Pirellula sp. SH-Sr6A: one gene and its partner. The protein of the gene in region 2 interacts with the protein of the main gene of each other region in a pairwise test. Links are inferred from orthologs where the notes say so. Each region holds a gene or a part of one and is shown on either strand. Other genes may lie near its edges.

What was found.
Region 1: the proteins of VN12_RS10210 (region 2) and VN12_RS23725 interact in binary tests that used the Escherichia coli proteins (3 or more experiments, as listed by UniProt). The link is inferred for Pirellula sp. SH-Sr6A from one-to-one orthologs.

What each region holds. Positions count from the first base shown.
Region 1 is NZ_CP011272.1:6,081,015-6,092,153, forward strand. Bases 3,363-6,686 are described here. They hold VN12_RS23725 (sensor histidine kinase), read right to left. Parts: upstream 6,287-6,686; coding sequence 3,563-6,286; downstream 3,363-3,562. Other genes in these bases: VN12_RS23720 (response regulator), read right to left, coding at 3,363-3,558; VN12_RS23730 (potassium-transporting ATPase subunit C), read right to left, coding at 6,283-6,686. Outside these bases: VN12_RS23705 (cytochrome-c peroxidase), read right to left, coding at 1-823; VN12_RS23710 (class I SAM-dependent methyltransferase), read right to left, coding at 1,095-1,868; VN12_RS23715 (Rrf2 family transcriptional regulator), read right to left, coding at 1,979-2,452; more of VN12_RS23720, read right to left, coding at 2,839-3,362; more of VN12_RS23730, read right to left, coding at 6,687-6,963; potassium-transporting ATPase subunit KdpB, read right to left, coding at 6,992-9,097; potassium-transporting ATPase subunit KdpA, read right to left, coding at 9,129-10,802; VN12_RS26930 (potassium-transporting ATPase subunit F), read right to left, coding at 10,818-10,898; VN12_RS23750 (hypothetical protein), read left to right, coding at 11,033-11,139. UniProt on the Escherichia coli protein: Member of the two-component regulatory system KdpD/KdpE involved in the regulation of the kdp operon. KdpD may function as a membrane-associated protein kinase that phosphorylates KdpE in response to environmental signals.
Region 2 is NZ_CP011272.1:2,592,812-2,603,572, forward strand. Bases 2,508-5,453 are described here. They hold VN12_RS10210 (PTS sugar transporter subunit IIA), read right to left. Parts: upstream 4,246-5,453; coding sequence 3,769-4,245; downstream 2,508-3,768. Other genes in these bases: ptsP (phosphoenolpyruvate--protein phosphotransferase), read right to left, coding at 2,508-3,371; VN12_RS10205 (HPr family phosphocarrier protein), read right to left, coding at 3,470-3,763; hpf (ribosome hibernation-promoting factor, HPF/YfiA family), read right to left, coding at 4,377-4,709; VN12_RS10220 (hypothetical protein), read right to left, coding at 4,833-5,276; VN12_RS10225 (hypothetical protein), read right to left, coding at 5,337-5,453. Outside these bases: VN12_RS10195 (ribonuclease E/G), read right to left, coding at 1-1,498; more of ptsP, read right to left, coding at 1,623-2,507; more of VN12_RS10225, read right to left, coding at 5,454-5,600; VN12_RS10230 (NUDIX domain-containing protein), read right to left, coding at 5,705-6,280; VN12_RS10235 (undecaprenyl-phosphate glucose phosphotransferase), read right to left, coding at 6,283-7,683; VN12_RS10240 (hypothetical protein), read right to left, coding at 7,743-7,946; VN12_RS10245 (glycosyltransferase family 2 protein), read left to right, coding at 7,945-8,571; transcription termination factor Rho, read left to right, coding at 9,036-10,292; ribH (6,7-dimethyl-8-ribityllumazine synthase), read left to right, coding at 10,336-10,761. UniProt on the Escherichia coli protein: Seems to have a role in regulating nitrogen assimilation.

The DNA of each region.
Region 1 (11,139 bases), 3.5 Mb from region 2 along the record:
TCTCACTCGATTCGAAGAGTCCTTCATCAGGGACCTGTGAATTGGTAAGAGTCCAATAATCTCCGTAAACTCCGAACATCGCTACGTCCTCGCCACCGAGTAATTTACCCGAGTGACAATCTGCACAACCAATATCCAAGAAGAGACGAAGCCCTTCCTTTTGCTTGGCATCGATCGCGACACGATTACCTGCCAGGTAACGATCGAAGGGTGCGGGCGTCGTCAACGTCTCTTCATACGCTTCGATAGCCTTCGCGTAGTTAACGGGTGTAACAGGACTAGGTTGAGTCGGAAACGCAGCCTTGAACAGCGGTTCGTAACCATATCGGGTCAATAACGGGAGCACGTCATCGGCACGGGCGAATCCCATCGAGCCCGTCAGTGATTTCTCAGCTTGATGAGCTCCCGATTTCCGATCTGCCGTCCATCGGAGATTTGGTTGAAGCATCGAGTTGAAAACGGTCTGTGAGTTGCGTTTTGTCCGCTTGCCCTTCGCATCCAAAGAGAATTGCGCCGAATCAGCCCCCCAAGCCGAAGTTGTGTGGCAATTGGCACACGCCACTTTACCGTTGGAAGACAATCGTTCATCCCAGAACAAGCGGTGGCCGAGCTCCACAATGGGGCGTTCCATCTGATCGTCAGGCGATTCGTCCACCGCCCCGAACATCGATTTGGCTCTTTCATGGAGTTTGTCGGCTTCATCTTGAGCCATCGCGCTAGCAGACGCGATGACCAGAACTCCTGCGACTCGACAGAAAACCGTGAACGTATCCCATCGCATTCCACTCACCAGAATCATCCAGGCACCCAGAACCTTCGTCATCTAGCTATCTCCTCACAAAGTGATTTGCGATCTAACGGGCAATCGACGGCTGGATCGTGTCCTTATCGGTGACGCCGCAACCGATTGCATTCTCTCTTCTTTAGGCAACTCAAAAGGCCAATACTAGGAGAAAAATTCTCAAGCGAGACTGTCACTTGGCGCTAACCCGGACGCCGTAGCTCGTAAAGTTTTCACCCGAGGGCCGCCCGCCATTCGAAATTGCAATACGGGTTTCCATCCATCCCCATCTTATCGAATCACCCCGAATCTCCTACTCGAGTTTCTTGTCCTTGACTCCAACAACCATATAGTGGCGTGGCATTGTTTCCGACACAACCTCTGCCCTAAATCCGCCCTTTTCTAGCTGCACGATTACATCATCTGGCGACAATCGCATCTCTTTCGGTGGGCCCGTTTCGGCATCAATCGCATAATCCACAACTACGAAACGTCCACCTGGTCTCAATCCGTTATAAACCTTCTGAGCGTAAGCTTCTTGACCCGCCACGTGATGCCAGGTGTCGAGCGTTACAACCGCATCGACACTTGCAGGTGCCAACTCAGGATCATGGAATCCGACCTTATTCGGTACGATTTTGGCCGGGCCAAGTTGAGTCATATGGTCGGTCAGATAACCGATTATCGCGGATTCTGCGTCCACGGCGATCACCGTACCGTCTTGCCCCACAACTTTGCTCAAATGCGCCACCATGTACCCCGTCCCTGCTCCTATGTCGGCGACTGTCTGTCCCGATTCCAACGATAAAGCTCCAATAATCTGCTCGGGATGCTGCCATTCGTCACGAGTGGGATCATTCCATTTCTTGGCAAGCTCCTTTGGATTGGCAAAAGCATGCCGATGATCCGCATGTCGGTTTTCATGAGAGCTGGACTCGTCTCGAGTGGATTTGGCTTCGTGCGCCAGCTCCTGATGGAGCGTTGTGTTTATCTTCGACTTTTCCACGGCGACATCTTCCTTTCGGCTGCAACCTGTATGATTCAAAACCCATACGGACAATAGAATTACGACTTGAAACCTTCTCATCGATTCACGACTCGTTCGGTAAATGGAATGCTCTCGCGGTTTCGGAAATGCAACCTGCCGAGATCAACAGAGATAAATGAGGTGTTTGTCCGTCACGGTGAAGCTCCGAATTACTCCGAAGCACGATGCCAATTCGTTTTGGTTCGCTTGGCACCACCTCTCGATTCGATCCTCGCTCGACAATCAGCACTCAATTCGGCCAATGTGACATTACCCAACCTGCTCAGCAGTATCCTTTCCGCATCGTCGAATGATTGTTGAAGCGCTGCGTTGACAGCCTGCTCCACAAGACATTTAGGAGCATCGGTTCGATTGCCGATCGCAAGCAGCGACGGACTCCCAACCGCGTCGTAGATATCTTTCAAAGTCACCTTGGCGAAATCGCATGAAAGGGTCCAACCGCCACCGTGCCCTTTTTCCGATTGAACGTACCCCTGATCCCGAAGCCCCGCCATGATCCGGCGCACCACAACGGGATTGGTATCCATCATTCGGGAAAGATCTTCAGACGTCACCGGCCCATCGCGCTCCGCCATGTGCAGAAGGATGTGAAGTACACCGGAAAGCTTGCTGTCGCGTCTCATGCAACTTATGTTATTGCGTGACTCCGGTTTCGTCAAGAGTCGTTGCTGCAGGTATGTGCGTCGATGGCTTGGCGATCAAGATAAAAGCGGCAAAAACAGGGAACGATCCCTCGCCCCAACAACCTCCGCGGTCAACATCCGCGGTCAACCTACTCAAAGAATCGGGAGTCGTACTACGGACTACTAAAGCCCGAGACGAGGTTTGAAACCACTGTCGCCCGCGCGGAGAACGTGTCGGGCCAGCATTAGAGGATCTCTCCCCTCGCAGCACGGTATCCGAATTTGTCGTGCCTCCACTCCAACAGCACAGAAACCCATTGCACATCACCCAATCAGACCATCCTTAACACGTTGCCCCGCATCAGGAGTGTTCAGGAACGCATTGGCTACTTTTCCGACAACGAAGTCGGAGTGCGCAATCGATACCCAATTCCCTGCTCCGTGAGCAGGAACTGCGGCCGACTCGGATTGGGTTCGAGTTTCTTTCGCAGATTGGCCATGAATACGCGAACATAGTGTGGCTCATTAGCCGAGCCAGGCCCCCACACTTCCTTCAGAAGATACTGGTGAGTCAGGACTCGACCGCAATTGCGAACCAGTATCGCAAGCAGATCAAACTCAATCTTCGTGAGCTTTACTTCGGTCTGGTCAACAAACACTTGTCGTGTTGCTAGATCACCATGGACTTGGCCAAAGTGAAAAGTATGGTCTTGATCTGCGCCCGGAGGACGCATCGAACGACGTAACGCGCTACGTATCCTCGCAAGCAACTCGCCAACTCCGAAGGGCTTAGTGAGATAGTCATCTGCACCGGCATCCAATGCCTGAATCTTGCTCTTCTCTTCGCCTCGCGCTGACAGAACGATGATCGGAATCGTGGACCAGCTGCGAACCGACTCAATGACAGTGATGCCATCCGAGTCAGGCAATCCAAGATCCAGCAACGCAATCGCGGGGTGCTCCTGGGTTAGGAGACGCAAGCCATCTTTAGCCGTGGTTGCTGCCACGACACGAAATCCCTCCACTTGAAGTGAAGCCGTGAGGAACTTCTGAATCGGAGCTTCATCCTCAATCACGACGATAACCGGGGCACTGGAGTCAGCCATTACTTTACTCGTCGAAGTCCTGAGTGATGCGGGGAGGAATGGAATCGTGCGGAATGGTAAAGCGTATCACCGCCCCGCCGCCTCCGCGGTTTCTCGCCGTGATTGTACCCTTGTGGGCATGTACAATCGCCTCGCAAATGGCCAAGCCTAATCCTGTGCCCCGACGATCTATATTCGGGCCCGACCCTCGATTGAATTTTTCGAAGATTTTAATCTCATCCCCTGGCCGTATACCACTCCCGCGATCAGCAACTTCGATGGCAATACCATCGTTGACCTGTTCGCTCTTGATTTCGATTGGCGTCTGATTTGGCGAGTATTTCAACGCATTGTCGAGCAGATTGACGAGTAGCGTCTCCAGAAGAATCTCATCACCATGAATGAGTGGCATATCTCCTTCCATTTGCACTTTGATCTCCCGACCTTCCAAAACGGGATTGAGCCGGTGCAACGCCGAACCGATCACTTCCTCGACGGGCAACCACTGTCGATGGATCTGGATGTTACCGCTTGATAAGCGGGTCATGTGCAGCAGGTTTTCGACCAACCGTGTCAGCCGTTGCGACTCATCGACGATTGTCTCCAGCAATGCGTGATTCCCAGCGTCGAGTGACTCTCTTTGAATATTCGCATCGAGACTGCTCGCGGCACCAGCTATTGCCGCCAGGGGGGTCCGAAGATCGTGCGAGACTGCGCTCAAAAGGGAACTGCGCAGTTTTTCTGTCTCGGACTCCAATTCAGCTCGCTGCGACCTCTCTGTCAAATTGTTGCGTTCGATCGCGAACGCAATCTGTGTTGCATACGTCTCTAGTAGCTGCTTCGCATCGATCGAAATTTGTTGATTGGGTTTCGACGACTGGATCGCCATCACTCCAGCCACGTTGTCAGGGGTAGAGAGTGGGATATAGAACGCTTCGGAACTGGGCAATGTATTTGTTCCAGCACCGGCAGGATCGTTATGGTCCAGCACCCACTGTGCTGTCGCAAACTCTTTCGCGCTCGCTGCAAAGCTGGCGGCATGTCCCAGCATGGGGCGTACCTGGCGATCTTTGTCAGGCAAATAAATCACCGTGTGTGCGTCGAAGACTTCCGCGATGATTTGTTCCGTTTCCCGCAACAAATCCGTTGTTCTAGCGGTATTGGCTAACCGACGACTAAGTCGATAAAGCGCCTCGGCCCTCCGTTCATTTCGACGGGCTATTTCCGCTTGATTTCGAATTCGAGCAGTAAGAGAGCTGGCCAGTAGGCCGACGATCAACATCACGGCAAAAGTGACCAAGTACTGGCTATCGTAGACCGTTATCCGGTAGTGAGGTGGCGTGAACAGGAAATCAAAAGCCAACACCGACGCGATGGCGGAAAAAATCGAAGGCAGTCTTCCAAGCCTTGCTGCAGTCGCTACGACCGAAAGCAAGTAAACCATCACCAAGTTGACTTCTGAAAACCCAACTTGATTCATCAATAGCGTAATGATGGTCGCAACAATCGTGTAGCAGCCCGCCTCAAGCCAAGTCCAAACGTTACCATGAGACGTGTTTGGGTGCCAACCCGGGCTGGCGTCTTGCGCTTCGTCGAGACCTCGAACCACAACGACGTCCATATTGCCGCTGTCGCGGAGCAATCGATCGACCAACGACGCTGCGCGAGACCACCAGTGATGCCCGGTATCACCTGTCTTGCCAACCACAATCTTCGTTACATTGCGACTCGAAGCGTACGCGATCAACGCTTGGCTAACATCGTCACCGGATGCCTGAACGATTTCGCCACCTAGGCTTTCGGCAAGCTTCAAATTGCGATGGAGCTGCTGGCGATCGCCGTCGCTCCATCGAGCGGCAGCCGACGACTCAATATGCAATGCAATCCAGGGCGATTGAAGACGATCCGCAAGCCGTTTGGCTGCTCGCACCACTTTGGCTGACGATGGACTCGGACCAACACAAACCAGCAATCGCTCATTGGTTGGCCAAGGACGATTGCTTGCACTTCCGAGCCTCGCGATTTCTACGTCTTCGTGCACTCGGTCGGCAGCGTGTCGTAACGCCAACTCCCGAAGTGCCACGAGGTTATGCTTGCGAAAAAACTTTTCTAGCGCGAACGCGGCTTGTGTGGGAACATAGATTTTCCCTTGGCGTAAACGCTCCAAGAGATCGTCGGGGGAAACGTCGATAAGCGTAACCTCATCAGCCCGCTCCAGAACGGAATCTGGCACCGTTTCGCGGACCTGGACTCCACTAATTTCAGCAATGACATTATTCAGCGACTCGATATGCTGTACGTTCAGAGTTGAAAGGACATTTATTCCTGCTGCGAGTAGTTCTTCCACATCCTGCCAGCGCTTCGCGTGACGCCCACCCATTGCGTTAGTATGAGCAAGCTCATCCACCAGAATGAACTCAGGCTTGCTGGCCAGCGCCGTATCTAAATCAAATTCCCGTAGTATCGAACCGCGGTATGAAACTTCTAGTGGGGGCAATACTTTGAGCCCTTCCGTTAAGACCTGAGTCTCGGGGCGAGCATGTGGCTCAATGTATCCAAGCACAACGTCACGCCCCTCCCGCTTCATCGCCTGAGCAGCTTGAAGCATTGCATAGGTCTTGCCTACACCGGCCGCATAGCCCAGGAACAATCGCAACTTGCCTGCCGAGGATGCGAATGGAGCTGCATCGGAATCCGAACGAATTCGAGCCAGCATCTGCTCGGGCGTCGGTCGCTCTTGCTCGTTCATCGCGTCCGATCCACATCTTCCGTTGCAACCAGCGGGAGCGTGTCAGCGTCAGGTACCCTCTCCAACAAAGTTGCAGCAACTGACAAATCACCAAACCGGGAACTAACGCGTTTCGGTTGATGGATCGAATCCAGCATCAAATTGAACTCGAAAACGTTGACGAACCCCTCGGGAGCTGCGGTATTGGTCAACTCAGAAGCTGCCTGCCTTTGCAATAGATCTTGGAGGATGGAAATGTCTACCTGTCGGCTCATGGCTATTCGGTCTGCTTGAATCAGGGCGGCCGCAAGGCTTATATGGGGGTCCAATCCTGACCCTGACGCCGTGACCAAATCAGCAGGGATCGTAGCCCCATTTTTCAAGGCGTAATTCGATAGTATCGCTTTCGCCCGTTTGCGAATATCAGGATTGGTAGGCGACATATTACTTCCGCCCGCACCCGCAGCATTGTAATCGACTGCCGATGGTCTGGGCCATAAGTACTCGGGGCGGGAGAACTTCTGCGCCACTAGTCGAGAACCGACGACTTTTCCGTCGCTCCCATAAACCAAACTGCCGAGGCGTTTCTCTGGCGCAATCACAGTTGCAGCCGCAAGCACCAGAGCCGTGTATGCGATAACACAAACGCTGATTGTCAGCCCTGTCAGCCGAAGCGCACGAATGAATTCAGTAAACACCCTATTCTCTCCTTCAAGTTGATAAATTTTAAATCCAACCCACCGCAACCAACATCCAATCGATGGCTTTGATACCAACAAAGGGAACAATCAATCCGCCGAGCCCGTAGACAAGCAGGTTCGTTCCTAGCAGTGCGTCTGCTCCGATAGGACGATACTTCACACCCTTGATGGCGATAGGAATAAGTAGCGGTATGATCACTGCATTGAAGATAACGGCAGCGAGAATGGCACTCCTGGGAGTCGCTAACCCCATAATATTGAGGGGTGCTAGGTGTGGCATGGCACTCATGAATACCGCGGGAATGATCGCAAAGTATTTGGCGACATCATTCGCGATACTGAACGTTGTCAGTGCACCGCGAGTCATCAGCATCTGCTTTCCCGTCGCGACAACATCGATCAACTTGGTCGGATTAGAGTCCAAGTCAACCATATTTCCAGCCTCTTTCGCTGCCTGCGTTCCCGAGTTCATCGCAACGGCCACATCGGCTTGAGCAAGTGCGGGCGCGTCGTTGGTCCCGTCGCCGGTCATGGCCACCATATGCCCCTCGCTTTGGTAACGGCGGATCAGTTCCAATTTCGCCTCAGGTGTCGCTTCTGCTAGGTAATCGTCAACGCCCGCTTCTGCTGCAATCGCTGCGGCTGTAAGTGGGTTGTCGCCGGTGATCATGACCGTCTTGATCCCCATTCGCCGCAGTTCGATGAATCGCTCTTTGATTCCCCCCTTCACGATATCTTTCAAATAGACAACACCTAGGGCTTGATCATTCTCAGCGACGACGAGCGGCGTCCCTCCCGCTTTTGCAATGCATTCGGCTTCTGACTTCACTTCGCGCGGCAGTTCCCTACCGTGCGCCGCTAGGTGGTTTGCGATCGCATCGACCGCACCTTTACGAATGACGCGACCTTCGAGATTGAGTCCGCTCATTCGAGTCCGAGCGCTAAATGGCACAACCTCGGCAGCCATTTCCTCGAGTGATTGCCCCCGAAGACTGTATTGGTTCTTCGCGAGAATAACAATACTGCGGCCTTCGGCTGTTTCGTCTGCCAAGGAAGCAAGCTGGGCGACCGTCGCCAGACGCTTCTCGTCGATTCCAGGTGCGGGGATGAACTCGGCGGCTTGACGATTTCCCAGCGTTATCGTTCCCGTTTTGTCGAGTAGCAACACGTCCACATCACCGGCTGCTTCTACAGCACGTCCCGACATCGCCATCACGTTCGCTTGGCTAAGTCTCGCGATACCAGCGATCCCAATAGCGGCAAGCAACGCGCCGATTGTGGTTGGAATCAAACAAACCAACAGAGCCACCAGAGTAGGAATATCGATCGTGACGTTAAAGTAGGTAGCTATGGGATACAGCGTTACGCAGACCAACAGAAACACCATGGTTAATCCTGCCAGCAGAATCGTGAGCGCAATCTCGTTGGGTGTCTTGCTGCGATTAGCCCCTTCCACCATCGCGATCATGCGATCCAGAAAGCTTTCCCCTGGCTTGGCGGTAACTTTTACGACGATGTGATCTGAGACCACTCGCGTTCCGCCCGTCACAGCGCTCCGGTCTCCGCCGCTCTCGCGAATTACCGGAGCGCTCTCGCCAGTGACGGCACTCTCGTCAACGAGCGCAATCCCTTGCACAACTTCGCCGTCAGCCGGAATCGTTTCGCCTGGACGAACTACTACGTAATCTCCAACCTTTAGCGTGGAGGCCGGCACTTCATCGATAACACGTCCTGCGATCTCCGCTACTTTATTCGCCGTCACATCTTTGCGAGCGGAGCGCAAACTAGCAGCTTGAGCTCGCCCACGGGCTTCTGCAACCGACTCTGCAAAATTTGCGAACAACACGGTAAACCAGAGAATGACGGTCAATCCCAAGAAGTACGAAGCGGCCTCTCCTCCTGCAAAGATGGCTTCGGCCGTGATCAAAGTCGTTAACGCAGCTCCAACCTCAGCGATGAACATCACTGGGTTTTTGGCCATGCGCACGGGGTTGAGCATCTCGAACGATCTGAAGATAGAGGGAACGAGCATGCTCCAGTTAAACAGTTCTGGTCTTGGTCGATGGGAAGGTTGTCCCGGTTGACCTGAACTGGGTTGGCTCGAGCTCGGCTCGACGGAGACGGTAGACATCTTTTTCACTCCAATTGTTGATTGCGATGGTTTATTGAGCAGTCTGCAATTGCTCGGCGATCGGTCCCAAGACGGCGAGCGGCAAGAACAAGAGCGCTCCAACTATCAACACCGTTCCAAGCAGAATGACACAAAACAACCATGAGTCAGTACGGAAGGTGCCTGCGCCCTCAGGCGTCGCCCGCTTGCTACTGAGCGATCCGGCGATCGCCAGCGGTGCGATGATCGGGATGAAGCGAGCGAACAACATCACAAGACCGGTAGCAATGTTCCAAGGCGGTGTGTTGTCTGCAAGTCCTTCGAAGCCTGATCCGTTGTTGGCTGCGGCTGAGCTGAACTCGTAAAAAATTTGGGTCAGGCCGTGGCTGCCTGGATTGCTGATTGTGCCCCTACCCCATGCTGTAGCAGCGAAAAGAGCTGTTCCCCCCAGAATAAACAGCGGATGGGACAGAATCGTTAGCAAAGCTAACTTGATCTCAAAGGCTTCAATCTTCCTAGCAAGATACTCAGGGGTTCGCCCCACCATCATGCCAGCCAAGAACACCGACATAACAATGAACATGAACATATTCAACATACCAACGCCCACACCACCGAACTCCACGTTGAGCCACATGCCGGTCAACGGAGCGATGCTAGTCATAGGATTTAGGCTGTCATGCATAGCATTGACTGAACCGTTTGATGTCGAAGTCGTTGATACCGCCCAGACAGGTCCAGCTAACGTTCCAAATCGAAGTTCTTTGCCTTCCAAATTGCTTGATGATGCAATGGGCAGGCTATCCAAAGCCTTTGTCGACTGCTGCTCACAGATGCTCGCGTACGCGATGAATCCAACGAACAGGATTAGCATCACTCCAAAGACTGCATGCGAGTGACGTAAGCGTCCGGTGACGCGCCCAAACATCCATACACTAGCCATTGGGATCAAAATGATGGAAAAGTTGCTGATGACGTTGGTCCAGAAAGTCGGATTCTCCAATGGATGCGTACTATTTGTGCCAAAAAAACCACCGCCGTTGGTGCCTAATTGTTTGATTGCCACAAAGGCAGCCACTGGACCGCGGGCAATGGTCTGTGTCGCTCCTTCGAGCGTCGTTGCCTCCACTGCACCAGCCAATGCCATCGGCACGCCACTGACAGCCAAACACAATGCCACAACGATTGCCAAGGGTAAGAGAACCAGAAACGAAGCTGTAGCCACGTCACGATAGAAATCCCCCATAATCTTCGCGCCCGCCATGACCCGTGCAACCGCCACGAGCACTGCGAGACCAGTGGCTGCCGAAACGAATTGCAACCACATAAGAGATAGTTGCGAGAAGTAACTTAAGGCGACTTCACCGGAGTAATGCTGAAGGTTCGTATTGGTGACAAACGAAATCGCTGTGTTAAACGCGAGCGTTGGCTCTAAGCCAACTTTCTTATCTGGGTTGAGGGGCAAGTAGTCTTGAAACGAGAGTACAGCGTAAACGAGCACGAACATCCCGTAGTTGAACACGAGCATACTACGACAATAGCCAGACCAAGTGCCTGTAGTAGACAGATCGATTCGCCCCAGCCCCAAGTCGAGCCAGTGATGCCAGCGTCGAATAAATGGTGAGGGGCTCTGGGAATCGAACGCCCATTGCATGTAACGAGACAGCGGCCAAGCCATCGCGACTGCCATGCCCAATATCAGAACAAATGGAATCCAAGTATTCATGACGATCACGTTCTCCTAAAACTTCTCAGGGCGTAACATCGCGTAGGTCAGATAGACGAATGACAGAACAACCACCAAAATGACGATGGCATTCATAGGGCACCTCGCGATCGTTCGATCCAGTGGATCAGTGACCAGAGAAGTGCGAACCCACAGGTCGCGATCAGGAACATGGTTAGCGTCGGCATTGCGAACTCCTTCAGTACGAGAAACTGAGAAGAAGTATCGCCATGTCGATATTAAGCGCGCATCAAAAGCGTCTGCGGAGGTATCAAAGTTTTATCAAGACGGGGCCCATTACCCTTAAGCAAATCTCCTCGCTCGGCGCATTTCTAGC
Region 2 (10,761 bases):
CACTGACTTTGACGACCACCCGGGCAGCATTCGACATCTGGCAAGCCATCATGATCAACCGAGTTACTTCGATCGACATGCTTTCGGCTGTCTTCACCAGCGATCGGCCTCGGCAGCAAGGACAATCCTCGTAAACGCTTCGCTTGAAACTGGGGCGAATACGTTGCCGTGTCATCTCGATCAATCCAAACGGACTGGTGCGTAGGATCTTGGTCCTCGCTCGATCGCGTTTCATCGCGTCGCGCAACGTCTTCTCCACTTTGCGCCGATGGCTTTCTCTTCGCATATCGATGAAGTCATTGACGATGACCCCCCCCAAGTCGCGGAGACGCAACTGTCTCGCGATTTCCTTGGCAGCCGCGACGTTGAGGTGGTACGCGTTTTCCTCCGCGTTCTCCTCTCCTCCACGGAAATTACCGCTGTTCACGTCGACCGCGACGAGCGCTTCGGTTTGGTCGATCACGATCGAGCCACCACCCTTGAGCGGAACCACACGCTGGTGGATCCGAGCGATCTCCTGCTCCAATTTGTAATGGTGGAAGAGAGGTTCTTTGCGATCGTACTTCTGAAGACGATCGGCAAAGCGGGGCATGACAAGCTCCAGAAACTCTTTGGCTCGGTTGTACGCGTTTTCTTCGTCGATGATCAATGTGTCGATGTCATCGGTGAAGGTATCGCGAATCGTTCGGATCATGATGTCGCTTTCTTCGTAGACATCGCAGGGAGCTGGCGTGCTCTTGATCCGCTTGACAATCACCTTCCACAATCGGAGGAGGTACGCAACGTCTCGGGACAATTCTTTGCGAGTCCGTTCTTGGCCGGCGGTGCGTACGATGAAGCCGACCCCCTTGGGGAGTTGCAGTTCGAGCATCATGCTTCGCAGCTTGCGTCGCTCGTCTTCGTCTTCGATCTTGCGGCTGACGCCGACTCGCCCGAGGGCGGGCATCAGAACGAGATAACGGCCTGGGATACTGATGTAGGTCGAGAGAGTAGGGCCTTTGGTGCCGATCCCCTCTTTGATGACTTGCACCAGAACCTCGTCACCTCGTTTGAAGATTTCTTGGATCGGCGGCTTGAACCGAGGTCGACCGCTGCGGAGTTTTCCGCCGCGCTGTCGCGAATGACGTCCGTTCCGTTTTCCTTGTTCGGACGATTCTTCTTCGGCTTCTTCGTCCTGTTCATCGTCCACGCCCGGATAATGGCCATCCATGATCTCATCGGGATCGTAGCCAGCTTGGCGGAAGTATTGCGGTTCGATATCGCTGATATGGAGGAATCCGTTGCGTCCGACGCCGAAGTCGACGAAGGCAGCTTGGATGCTCGGTTCGATATTGACGATTTTCCCTTTGTAGATGTTCCCTACCCAATTGTTTTGGCTGGTCCGTTCGGTGTAGAGTTCTTCCAGAACTCCGTCTTCCAGCAGGGCAATGCGGCACTCCTCCATTTGGGAGACATTGATCAGCATTTCCTTTTTCATCGAGGCTTGGTTCCTTTCCATCGCTTCGTCCTTGAAAAGAGCATCGCGAGTGTATCCAGTTGGATTCTTGTCCTCGGCGTCTTGTCGATCGCTTATGGAGGAGCGACATCGAAGCGTCAAATTTCAAATGGTTGTACTTGGATCGTTAGGCTTGCAAAACGATTTCGGGCACGAGCCCGGCTAATTGATTCATTAAGAAAGCGTCTACTTCGCGCGCCGTGGAGAGACGCAATGCTCTCCATGCCATCGCTTCGCATTGCCCGATCGTCACCGATCGGATCGCTTTCTTGAGGATGGGAATCGCCGCAGGGGCGATGCTCAACGTGCGAATTCCCATTCCGGCGAGGAGCAGTGCGTAAGCAGGGTTATTGCTCATTTCACCGCAAACACTCGTCGATTTATGGTTCTCGGATGCGATTTGCTGCGTTCGCTGAATCAGTCGAAGCACGGCGGGATCGCATGCTTGGTAGAGGTCTGCAACCGATTCATTGCTTCGATCTACCGCGAGGGTGTACTGGGTCAAGTCATTGGTTCCGATGCTGACAAAGTCGATCTCTTCGATGAACCGGTCCAACATCAGTACTGCCGCTGGGACTTCGACCATCATCCCGACTTGCACGGCACAAGGGATATAGTCGCCTTCGGACGCTAAGTCCTCGGCGACCGAACGCAACAGAAAGCGAGCGCTTCGCAATTCATCGAGCGTCGTGATCATGGGAAACATGACTCGCACGTCTCCCAAACAAGCAGCCCGAAGAATCGCCCTGGCCTGAATCCGGAAGAGGGCTGGATTTCGAAGGCTCAAACGAATGCTTCGCAATCCCAAGAACGGATTGTTCTCGGGCTCTGTCAAATGAGTCATCCCCATCTTGTCCGCACCCAGGTCGAGGGTGCGAATGACGACGGGACGATTTTGCATATCGCGCACGACGCGTGCATACGCTTGGTAATGCTCCTCTTCACTCGGTTCATTGGAGTGCCCCAAGTAGAGGAACTCGGTTCGATAGAGACCCACCCCATCGGCGCCGCGCGCGATGCACGCTGCTGCCTCATGAGGGAACTCCACGTTCGCCATCAACTCAATACGCACTCCATCGCTGGTGCTGGCGGGCAAGTCTCGGATTTCTTCCAACTGGGTCGCGATCGACTGCCGAAACAACCGTCGTTCGAGATACCGATCGCGGGTCGAGGCATCGGGCGACACGATGATGCGTCCCAAGTGCCCATCAATGATGACTTCATCGCCGCTTCGAATGTTGTGCAGGAAATTGCCTACCCCGACGACCGCGGGAATTTCCATCCCTCGCGCCACGATCGCCGTATGCCCCCCTGGCCCCCCCGCCTCGGTGCAAATACCAAGAACTTTAGAGCGATCGAAGGCTGCCGTTTCCCCTGGAGTCAAGTCGTGACTGACGACGATCGCCTCGTGCGGCAACTGCGTTAAGGTGGCCATCGGCTGACCCGTCAAATGCTCCAACAAAAGACGCTCGACATCCCGCACGTCATTGGCGCGCTCGGCGAGAAAACTGCTGGGAGATTTGCGAAAGGCAGCCGCGTACCGAGTGAAAACCTCGCTCACTGCATATTCGGCGGAGTAAGACTTCTTCCGAATGAGATTCTCCAGCTCCGATTGGAGGTGAGGATCGAGAAGAATCTGCTGCTGGGCCGAGAAAATTCCGCCGAGATGATCGCCCAAGGTCGCGGCGGTCGACAGCTGATTGGATTCCAATTTGGTCTTGGCCACCCGGACCGCTTCGATGAGACGATTCCATTCGGACTCGTACTCCCCTGGCTTCACCAAGCATCGGGTGATGCGATATCCCTCTCGGTCGAAAACCAACGCACGCCCGAAGGCAACGCCAGGCGATACAGCGATACCTTGCAGTTCAAGCATTCTGTGCCGCTCGTGTGTTGGAATGGACCAAGAGAAAAGTCATTTCTCGCAGACGCAACGCCTTATCGCATGGATGGTTTCAGGACCGACGAAGCACATTAGCCTGGTGCAGCAGATGGTTCGTCGAATTGGGATTCAAAGAGATGACTGATCGCCTGCACGGCTTGATCCGCATCGGGCCCCTGAGCACGCAGAATCAACTCGCTACCCTGCGTTGCTGCCAACGTGAGAAGACTGAGAATGCTCCGGCAGTCCGCGACTTGCCCAGCCCGCTCCAGCTCGATTTGACACTGAAAGGAAGCCGCCGTGCGCACCAGTTTATCCGCAGGACGCATATGCAGCCCTTCGGGGTTTTTAACAACTACTACGCAATGTTGAATCGCCGCACTCATGGCTATCAAGTACCGAACTGGTTACTGTCCGCCTCTTCGAGCAACTGAAGAATGTCTTCAGGTCTCTTCGATTGACGAAGAAACCGACAAAAGGTGTCATCGCGCAATTGACGCGAGATGTTCTCGAGAGCTCGCAAGTGATCTCCAGGACGATCCGGAGGGGAAACGAGCAAAAAGAACAAGGATGCGTCGTGGCCATCGAGCGACTCGAAGTCGAGACCGGTCTCGCTGACACCGACCGTCCCAACCAACTTCTCCACACTGGCATGCTTCGTGTGAGGGACGGCCACGCCGCGACCGATCCCAGTGCTCCCCAACTCCTCGCGCTTCATGATCGCTTTGACGATATCGCCTCGATCCGCTTCTTTGATCTCACCCGCTTCGACCAACGCGTCGACCAACTCGGAGATCACCCCTTCTTTGCTTGTCGCCGAGAGCTGAGCCCGAATGGCCTTGGGGGAAATAAATGCAGAAAACTTCATGGACCTAGAAATCCTTCAATCGCTCACACAACTCCGAAGGGAGCTGGCCAAAAATACGAAACTATAAATATTCCAACCGCGAGGCATCGCCAATCGGCTTTCCTCGCGACCGGGGATCGAACGAGCTGGTGTTAGACGGTCTCGCCATTGGAGTGCTTGACTCCAGTGGCTTTGTGCTCCGTCACCTTTTCTTTGTGTTTCCGAATTTGCTGTTCCACCTTGCCAATCGTCAAGTCCAAAGCGGCCAAAATCGTTTGAGATTGTGCGGAAGCGACGAAATCAGGTGCATGTTCTGCGGAAACGTTGATTTCGACCGACGGCTTGTCCAAATGCTCCAAGTCGACGGTGACTTCGATCGCGTTGATGCGGTCGAAGAGGCGCCGAACCTTCTCCACCTTCTCGACAATGATCGCTTGATCTTCTGCTTTGAGGTGACCATGACGAGCGGAAACGTTGACTTGCACGGGGAAACTCCGATGGGCTCGAGCAATAAGAGGACAAAGGCTGCCGAGCACTCACCCTAAGGTCTATGCCCGAACGGCCGAATTGTAACCCTTTTGCATGCACCTAACAAATCCCCGTACAGACTACCCTTCCGTCGAATGAAAAAAACTAATGCCACAGTCCGAGGCGGTCGCCGTTTTCCGCCCCGCGACAATCCACTCCCATACCGCTAATGGCAAAATCACCGCAATTTCCAATCCGAAATACCCCACGCCCTCCCACGTGACGTCGCTCCGGTAAATCACCAACAGCACAACCGCCATGAAGCAGTAAAGGAGGTTCGCGCCGGAAATAACACGTAGCCCAACACGGGCCTCAATAACCCCCAGGAGCGAAACCATATCCCAGATTGCGAATCCCAACGCAGCCAATGACATCGCAGTCAGGATCCCAATCGGCAGCCCCGTCTTCCATCGCTCGGCGCCGAGCAAAAAGTAGGTTGCCAAAGACGTGTTCAACGCCCCCACAGCATCCAAAACCAAAAGCCCCCGCGGTCGGTGAAGGAGGGCACACAGAAACGAGGTCATGGATTCCTTCCTCTCGATTTCGATCCCCAAAGGATGCCTCGCGTCGATCGATCCAATGGACTATTCGGCCTTCGGCTTGGTCAGCGTGTTCTGCAACTCTTGAAGCCGAACACTTTGACCCTCGACGGCCGTCTTGAGTTCGCGGATTTCCGTTCGCAACCCTTCGATCTCTCGCTCCAAATCTCCCGTCTTGCTCCGACTGAATATCAAGACGATCAATGCGATTAGAATCAACGTGCCGCAGCCGAGATTCACTTCTTGCCCCTCCGCGAGACGCATCTTCGCCGAGGATTCCGGTGGGTTCAGACTAGATTCCGATTCCATCGCCATCATGGATCCCTTTGCGCCTTCAGAATCGATTGCTGGAAACCAGCGAGCATCCTACCAATTGGTTGCCTACGACGCGAGATTCCAGTCGACGCTCCGAATCAACCTGCTGGGATCGCTCCTGAATTTCGCAACATCGCCATTTTTAAAATGGCCGTGCAAGTCGGACCGTGGGTGATCTCGCTCTCCATCACCATCTGAATTCCTCGCTCCAACGAGACTTGAATTCGCTGGATTTGCTCGGTACCCTCCGGTGAAGCCTCCACCATTCGGAGCTCCGTCGCGCAAAAAAGCTGCGTCGGGGAGGACAAGGCGGATGTCAAAGGATCCACCCAGCCCAAGTGCTGCAATCGCTCGGCTTGCACTCCCACTTCTTCTTGAAGCTCCCGCAATGCGGCCTCCTCGGCCGACTCCCCGTCTTCGATCCCACCACTAATCCCTTCGATCGTGTCCCGACCGACGGCGTAATGGAATTCTTGGGTCAAGTAAATCGAGCCATCGCGATCCATGGGTATCACACACACACCCGGCTTGATACGGACCGTGGAATAAGTCCCCAGCAACCCGTCGGGGCGTATAACGTCGTCCTTGCGCACGGACATCCAAGGATCCTGGTAAACAGCATGCCGTGCAATGATTTGCCAAGGCCCGTGTTGGTCGCGTGGGTGCAACGACATGTTCAATAAGCATCCTGTCGCAGTACGACTCGAAAAGTTTTTAAGATCAATTTGATGTCCAGCCAAAGTGACCACTCGCGAATGTAGCGGTGATCCAACGCGATGCGAGCCTCCATCTTTTCAATGGTGTCGGTCTCTCCGCGACTCCCTTCGACCTGCGCCAAGCCGGTGATTCCTGGCTTGACCTTGTGTCGCATCATATAGCCGCGAATCAGCTTTCTGTAGTGCTCATTGTGCGCATTGGCGTGGGGTCTAGGCCCGACCAAAGACATCGAGCCATCGATCACATTGAATAACTGTGGCAATTCGTCGAGCGACGTGCGTCGCAGGATGCGACCGACCGGAGTGACACGAGGGTCATCTTTCGTCGCCTGCTTCACCACCGAACCGTTGTCACAAGTAAACATCGATCGAAACTTCCACACCAGTATTTCCTTGCCATCCAGACCGTACCGCTTCTGACGAAAGAAGACAGGCCCCTGGGAGGTAAAGCGAACCAGCAAGGCACAGATCAAGAGAATGGGAGAAATCAGAATGACACCGATCAAACTCACACTCAAATCGAGCGCTCGCTTGACCCACCCGTCTACCCCATACATGGGGGTCTCAAAAACACTGACTACGGGCAATCCGCCGACTTGGGTCCAGCGCGAGTGGAGCAATTCGAAAACAAAAAAGTCGGGCACGATATAGACCGACGCAGTGGTGTTTCCAAAGACATCGAGCAGATCTTGAATCCGTTTCTCGGCGCGCATGGGCAATGCAATCAACACGACATCGATTTCGCCACGCTGGGTACTCGCCATCAATTCGGCTGTCGTACCGCAATAGTCGGGCAAATCCTGCTCGTGGTCTTGCCGTCGCTCCGCACCCCGATCGTCATAGAAACCTACGATCCGCAATCCGCTATCAGCCGATCGTATGGCATTGCGCGCAATGTCATATCCCAATCGATTCGCCCCGATGATGGCTGTCCGCCGAACGCCAACTCCGAGTTTACACAAATACTCCATGGCTGCTCGCACGACCATATGGCTGCACAGCAACAGAAGACCCCCGACAAAGAACCAAGCAACCATGCTGGAACGAGCAAAGGTGTCGATCTGCTTGGTGAAGACGCCAACCAATAGGATGGAGACGAACGTGATAATCCATGCGATGGTCCCTAACGCCACTTCGCTGTTTGCGGACTGACCACCGCTCCGGCGATAGTAACCGCATAACTCGCCGATCACGAACAAGGCGATGCACGATACCAGACTGACAATCGCCGTGAGCTCATTGATCGGTTTGTTTGTCAGCCACTGAACCAATGGCAGGGAGATGCAAAGAAGAATCGAGTCCAGCATGTGGAGCAGAACCGGGACAAACGACCGGGTAGGGCGAATGGCAAATGCACTCATAACAACGTCTCGCGTAAGGGGCTGATAGCTGTGCGATGGGCGACGATCGCTACTATCTGTTAGGTCGCAGCCCCGAACACGCATCTCCATTTCTCGGTTTCCGGAGGTGGGCCTGCAGAACAAACCGGGACAATTGCTACATCCGGCATAAACAGAATTCCTTCGCGGCCCTTCCACTTGCGAATGCTTTCAATCCGATGATCCGACGAGTCGCCGCACCCGGTTCCCCCGTCGCCATCCCTCTTGAGAATTGATAGTTGCATGAGAGACTCTCTGAGCATCATTTTCCCAGTCAAAGATCGTCAGAGTGAAATCCAATCCCAGATCGAGCGACTTCTGGAATGGCTATGCGAACTGAGCCGAGACGTGCAATTGATCGCCGTCGACGACGCATCGACCGACGCTACCCCCGAGATCCTGGACGAATTGCGTCGGCGCTACCCGCAACTGGAAGTGGTGCGAAAGCAATCGGTCGTCGGGCCGGTGCAAGGGTCCGAATCGGTCCTGCACCGAGCTCGCGGCGAATTCATCTTCCTCCACCAATCGTACGAGCCGATCGACCTCGAAGAGGTTTTGCACCTTTGGAAGCTGCGCAAAGACGAACAACTTGTCATCGCGAGAGCCGCGACGCGCGTGCGACGCGTCGACCAACAACTCCTTCAACGACTGCACGATTGGGGCAAACGGCTGGAAGACAATTGGCCCCAAACACGAACCGTGTCCGGCGGCCTCCAAATGATGAGGCGGGATGGTGTCAAAGGTCTCTCCGAAATACGGGATTCACTCGAGGATCTCGAGGTTACCCACCAGTCCCACCGGCGTATCTCGGGCCCGAAATTTATCCAACCCTCTGGCGATTCAGTGGCGAAGACGATCAAGGCCCCGTAACATCGCCTTACACCGCCGCAACGGGACGTTCTGCCGTTTTGCGGCAATGACAATGCGGAACGCCACCGATTTCCTCGGAGGCAACATTCGAAAAACCTTGGGATTTCGCTCCGGAATGCCTGAGGTTTTCGGGCTTGTTCCGTTGATCAAACGACATCGCTAGACCTATAATCAGGCGGTCGAGCGGTTCGCTCTACTCTCTCTTCTTACCTCCCCTCCCATCGTCCATCTGCTGGCGTTCAGTCGCTTTGCTCCATTCGCTCCCCGAGTGCGGCCTGTTGTTGAACCAAGCGGACCTCGTTTAACTTTTCATGAACGGTCACGATCAAAACGGAACCCCTTCTCCCAGGTCGGTTCCCCTGCGCTCTACTTCCTCCCCACGGGATGCGGAGCCTTTGTCCCTTTCCGAGGAACTGTACAAAGACCGAAGACACGCGCAGCCCAGCAGCGGATCCCAGTCCGCTATCGATTTTGCAACCTTGCAACAGATGCCGACCGAGGCCATCCTCGATTTGGCTCGAAGCGAGAAACTCGGCAACCCCGAATCGCTCGATCGACAGGAATTGATTTATCAAGTCCTCAAGGCAAAACTCCTCTCCTCCGGCATCCTCTATGGTGAAGGTACCCTGGAGATCCTCAACGATGGGTTCGGATTCTTGCGATCTTCGAGCCACCATTACGTCTCTTGCACCGACGATATCTACATATCCCCTTCTCAGATTCGACGCTTTGGCCTGAGCACCGGGATGACAATTTCCGGTCAGATTCGTCCTCCTAAAGAGAACGAACGCTACTTCGCGTTGCTCCGCGTGGAAGCCATCAACCATCGCAATCCCAACGAAGCCAAATCCCGCAAACCCTTCGACTCGCTCACCCCATTGCATCCGAACAAGCGGATCGTTCTGGAAACCACGCCTGAAATAATCGAGACTCGCGTCGTCGATCTCATCGCCCCCATCGGCTTTGGACAACGCGGCTTGATCGTCTCCCCGCCGCGCGCGGGCAAAACGGTCCTGCTTCAAAAGCTCTCCAAAGCCGTCCTGGCGAATTATCCGAACGCCTACGTCATCATCCTTTTGATCGATGAGCGGCCGGAGGAAGTCACCGATATGCAACGCGAAGTCCGTGGCCCGAAATGCGAAGTCGTTAGCAGCACCTTCGACGAGCCCGGCTCCCGACACATCCAAGTCAGCCAGATGGTCCTCGAGAAGGCAAAGCGATTGGTGGAAGATGGCATCGATGTGGTGATCTTCCTCGACTCGATCACACGCCTTGCACGCGCCTGGAACGGCGAATGTTCGCAAAGCGGTAAACTCCTCAGCGGCGGCTTGGATGCCAATGCCATGCAAAAACCCAAGTCGTTTTTTGGAGCGGCTCGCAAAGTGGAAGAAGGTGGCTCCTTGACCATCATCGCTACCGCGCTGGTCGGAACCGGTAGCAAGATGGACGATGTCATCTTTGAAGAGTTCAAAGGAACCGGGAACATGGAAATCGTTCTCGATCGCGCCTTAGTCGATCGGCGCGTTTGGCCTGCAATCGATATCAACGCATCCGGAACGCGAAGGGAAGAAGCGTTGCTCGACCCGGAAGAGTACCAGCGAGTCTCCCTCTTGAGAAAAACCCTCTCGCAATTAAGCCCGACCGATGCGATGGAGCAACTCGTTCAGAAGATGCAAAAGACGAAATCCAACGCAGAGTTCCTGCTCGGTATTCGCCCGTAAATCCCTCCCCCCATTCGTATCTATCGAACCCTGAGTCCAAGCTATGCCACAAACACTTGATCTCGCACATAGCGTGAACACCCAAGGCATCGAAGCGCATCGCATCGCCATCGTCGTTTCTGAATACAACGATCACATTACCGGCAAACTGAGAGACGGAGCCGTCAGCACCCTCCTGGAAGCGGGAATCAAAGATGAAGACATCTTGATCGTCCCGGTGCCAGGAGCATGGGAACTCCCCTTCGGAGTCCAGCAACTCCTCGGCGAGCGGACCTGCCGCGGCGCCATCGCCCTCGGCGCTGTCATTCGCGGGGAAACGACCCATGACCAACACATCAACCGAGCCGTGAGCATGGCACTCATGCAACTCTCCTTGGACCACAACAAACCCGTCGCGTTCGGCCTCCTCACCGTGAATAGCTTGGAACAAGCCATCCAACGAAGTGGCGGCAATGTCGGCAACAAAGGA